DNA from 2 places in the Sphingomonas sp. BL2 genome. Region 2 is predicted to be linked to the other one. Evidence: riboswitches for the same ligand, from Rfam matches in the RefSeq annotation. Region 2 holds a riboswitch; the other holds the start of a gene.
The links. Region 2 has a riboswitch for cobalamin ahead of AC1ME3_RS16820 (TonB-dependent receptor). Riboswitches for the same ligand answer to the same signal wherever they lie in the genome.
Positions count from the first base shown of each region.

Region 1: another riboswitch for cobalamin. It lies ahead of AC1ME3_RS02710 (TonB-dependent receptor plug domain-containing protein); the one in region 2 lies ahead of AC1ME3_RS16820 (TonB-dependent receptor).

Region 1 covers NZ_CM155261.1:608,504-610,703, forward strand. Annotated here, with positions in the region: gene AC1ME3_RS02710 (TonB-dependent receptor plug domain-containing protein) at 1-881, opposite strand, end outside; cobalamin riboswitch at 998-1,213, opposite strand; gene AC1ME3_RS02715 (TonB-dependent receptor) at 1,536-2,200, opposite strand, start outside.
Region 2 covers NZ_CM155261.1:3,664,716-3,666,915, forward strand. Annotated here, with positions in the region: gene AC1ME3_RS16820 (TonB-dependent receptor) at 1-1,208, opposite strand, end outside; cobalamin riboswitch at 1,378-1,614, opposite strand; gene AC1ME3_RS16825 (DUF2946 family protein) at 1,763-2,173, shown strand.

The DNA of each region.
Region 1 (2,200 bases), 970 kb from region 2:
TCGGCGATCGTGAACGCCACGCGGTTGTTGAACCGGCCATCGGCGAGGTTCGCATGTAGGCCAGCATAGCCGTACAGCTCCTGCGTGGTGCCGTAGGCAAGGCTGTCCGCGACCACGAACGTCTTCGGGTCGAAACCGTCGTCGATGTCGACCTTGCTGTCGGCAAAATAGCCGCGCAGGTCGAGGCCGATGCCCGGCGCGAACTCGACGCCGACCCGCCCGGTCGTGCCATATTGGCGATAGCCGTCGCGCTCGGTGCCGCTGGCCGCGGACGAGATGCCATCGGTGCGCAGATATCCGCCGGTCAGCGATCCGGACACCGGCCCCGACTTGCCCGACACGCCCGCGCTCGCGAACACGCTGTCGGCATAGCCATATTCGGCGTTGGCGCGCGCCTGCACGCCTTCGGTCGGCGCGGCGGTGATGATGTTGACGACGCCGCCGATCGCCTGGCTGCCCCACGGCACAGAGTTCGGGCCGCGCAAGATTTCGATCCGCTCGACCGAGCTCGACAGGAGGTTGCCGAAGTTGAATCCGCCGCCGGTCGACGACGGATCGTTGACGCGCACGCCGTCGATCACGACGAGCGTTTGGTCCGCCTCGGCACCGCGGATGCGGACGCTGGTCAGTGCGCCGACTGTGCCGTTGCGCGTGACAGTGACGCCGGGCGTGGTCGCGAGCAGGTCGGAGACGATGGTGGTCTGGCGGCGCTCAATCTCGGCGCGGTCGATCACGGTCACGGCTTGGCCGATCTCGCTCAGCGGTTGCGCCGCGCGGGTCGCGGTGACGACGATTTCGGGGGCGTCGGCGTCGGGAATGTCCTGCGCATAGGCGGGCGATGCGATCGCCGCGGCACTCAGGAGAAGGAAGAATTTCGTCATCGGCTGCGTCCTAACCAGAACCGCCAGCGACCATTCGCCGGGCGGCCAGACGTCTCTCGCTCGAGGAAACCCGGCAAGACCGGAGCACTCGTCCGCGCCGGACACCCGCCCGCGCAGTGGATCGACCGTGAGGGGCAGGTCTCCTGGCTTCCGGGTCGCCGCGCCCACCCCGCCTTCCCAGGTCGAGACCCAGTGGCATATTAGGGGTGGCCGCTATCCGGTCACAGTTGCGGGTACAGCGCCGGTCTTGCGGATTTGGATCGTGACGACCCGGCCGCGCACCGACTTCCCTTTTGATCCCGTTGCCGGGAACCCTTCACGGGGGTGGCATTAGTCGTGCGCCAGACACGGGTCAACGCGGGGGATAAGGAGCATCGACCCGCGATAGCGCGCGCTGAGGTAGGGTTGGCACAGCCCATCGCACCTCCCCGGCGGAGGCCGGGGCCCAGTTGGGAAACGTCGCTAACTGCGCGTGGTCCGTCGTTACTGCGACCTCGCCAACTAGGCCCCGGCCTCCGCCGGGGAGGTGGCGTGTTAGTCGGGACGTCGCTTTCCCTTCCTTGTTCTCCCGCGAAGGCGGGAGCCCAGTCTGGGTCCCCGCCTTCGCGGGGAAACATGCTGTCTTTCTTTCCCTGGCTGCGGGCGGATTGACTCTTACCGAAGCCCGTATCGCAGCCCGACCCAGATCGTCCTCGGCATGGCGCGCTCGACAATGTTCGCGCCGCTGATCCCTGCCTCGACGCGCTCATTGAACAGATTCTCTCCGCGCAGTTCAGCCACCAGCGATCGCAGGATCGGCAGCGCCGCATACGCATCCAGCGTGGTCGCCGGATCGAGCACCCGCGTATTCTGGTCGTCATCGAACTGCTGGCCGATATGCCGCACCGTCAGCGACAGCGCCGCCGCGTCGCGCCGCCAGTCGACCGTCCCCGATACCTGATCGCGCGGGGTCTGCGCCGGTCGCAAGCCGTCCAGCGCAGCCGTGATCCCCGAACCCTCGACCGTCGAATTCGTATGCGACCACGACGCCTGCACGCCAATCGGACCGGGTCGATACGCCGCATCCAGCTCGAACCCATGCGCGCGGATCGCGTCGAGGTTCTGGCGAACACGGTAGGTGGTGACACCCGGCAACACCTGCGGCGGATTGGTCGTCGTGACGTTCGCCACCGCATCCTTCAGCCGGTTGTAGAAATAGGTCGCGGCAATGCTCACGCCCGGCGCAGGCGTCAGCGTCACCCCGCCCTCGACCCCGGTCAGCCGCTCCGGCGACAGCAGTGCGTTCGCCGCGGTCGCATCGTTGCCGACGCGGAATGGCC
Region 2 (2,200 bases):
ACCGGCGTCCACGTCGCTTCGCCGTACAATGCCGCCGACGCTTCCTCGACATGATAGCGACCGAGCGACGACAGGAAGGATCGCGAGCTGGTGCGATATACACCGACGCTACCGATATGGTCGTAGCGCTCTTCGCTACCGAGCGAGACGGCGAGGGTCGGTGCAAGCGTCCAGTGCTTTTCGCCCCTTGCGCCGAAGATCCAGCGTTTGTCGAACTGGCGGATCTGCGCACTGGTCCCGTCCGGATCGGTGTAGGTCGGGTTCGAATACATCGACCAGTCGTAGAACTGACCATACACATTGGCGTGCCAGTCGGGCTGGCGGACCGCGACGTTGCCGACGAGGCGTGTCGTTTCGCCGCGTGCCGTCGGATCGGGTGAGCAGAACACGTTCTTGCAGAGCGCGGTACCGATTATGCGCTCGGGAATCTGTTCGGTCGGACGCCAGGTCGCGCGGTAGGCGTTGAGCGAGGCTTCGATCTGGCCTGCGCCAGCTGGAGCGGTATACTTCGCGAAGCCAGATGCGTGTCGCAGATGCTCAGGCTCCTCCCATGGTCCGTCGTAGACCTTGGTCTGTGCGACGAGCGTCAGCTTCCCCGCACCAATCCCATCAATCGTCCCGCCCGCGGCGATCCGACCATAGCCATAAGAGCCGCCCTCGACCGAAAGCCACGGCCGGGCAAAGCTGTCGATCGTGGTCATGTACGCCGCTCCCGCCAGTGCGAAGTCGCCGCCATCAGCACGGTATGGCCCTTTACGAAAATCCTCGCGCGCCACGATCTCCGGGATCAGTCCGTTGAGATCGAGATAGCCCTGGCCATGACCGTGGGTGCGCAGGTTCATCTGCACCCCGTCAATATAGGTCGTGAAGTCCGACCCGTGATCGAGATTGAAGCCCCGCAGAAAATACTGGTTGGCCTTGCCGCTTCCCGAATGCTGCGCGGCAACCATGCCGGGGATCGCTTCTAGCAATTCAGCGACGCGCAGCAGCGGGCGAACCAGAAGGTCGGCACCGGCGACGGTGCCCTCACTCGCTGCATGCGCAACACCGATCTTTGCTTCGCCTCGGCCGAACACGACAATGTCGTTCGGTACCTGCGTAGGCACAGCCTCGGTGCCTTGCACCTGAGCCCATGCGGGTGTGGTGCTACATACTGAAGCGATAGCCACGCATTCGAGCCATTTTGTTCGTAATCTTAGAGTCTTCATGTCCGTCCCCCGTGCGCCAAGCGACTTCGGACGGGGGCGTCCGCTGTGAACGGTCGGCACGCGTCGGCAGGCGGACGCAAGCGCCCGCGACACGAACCGATGCGACCCCCGCCGCTCGTTCGTCGCTCAGACGGAAGAACCGTGCCCCGACCATCCCCTGGACCAAAGCAAGAGCGACCAGACGCTGGCAGGTCTCCTGGCTCACGGGTCGTCGCTCGACATACGGCCTTCCCGGATCTCGGCCGTTACGGCGTTGGTCCAGTGGCTGCACCCTCCAGAAGAGGACGCGATGTACGTCTCGCTCGCCGCTTACAGTTGCAGGGACAGCCTCGGCTTCGAGAGAGCGTCTCCCACACCGTGTTCCCTATTAAGTCCCTCTCGGGACACCAACGCGATCTTTGTCGGGTCGGAGACACTTCTCCGGCCTGACGGACAATGCGTACCGAGGAAGGTTTCGATCGGCAAGACAGCCTCGGCCTTCTCTGATCCCGTCCGTTTGCAGGGAAGATCGACACGGCAATGACAGGACTGCCTGCCTGCGCTACCCGCGTTCGGTGTTCGCCGTTCGTCGCCTCCTAGCGCAACGCTACTTCGCTGTGCTCGTGTGCGCGGCAGCGTTGTTACTCAAGTTGCTCGTACCGTCCGGGTACATGATCGGCAGCGAGCATGGCCGGATCACAATCGAGCTATGTTCCGGCGTCGCCCCTCGAGCCGTGACGATGGCGATGCCGGAGATACACGGCGACATGCCCGATCATGGCAAGTCGCAGGATCACGGCAAGGCTGAAATGCTGTGCGCGTTTGCGGGCCTGTCAGCAGCATCGCTCGGTGCGATCGATCCTATTCAGTTCGTCATCCTGATCGCCTTCGTCATGGCGGTCGGGCTTTCGTCGACCGTGCTGCCGGCGATCACTCGCCGCAGCTATCTTCGGCCTCCGCTTCGAGGTCCACCGGCCCTCCTTTGACCAACTGATCGCGTGCTCCTTCAGGGG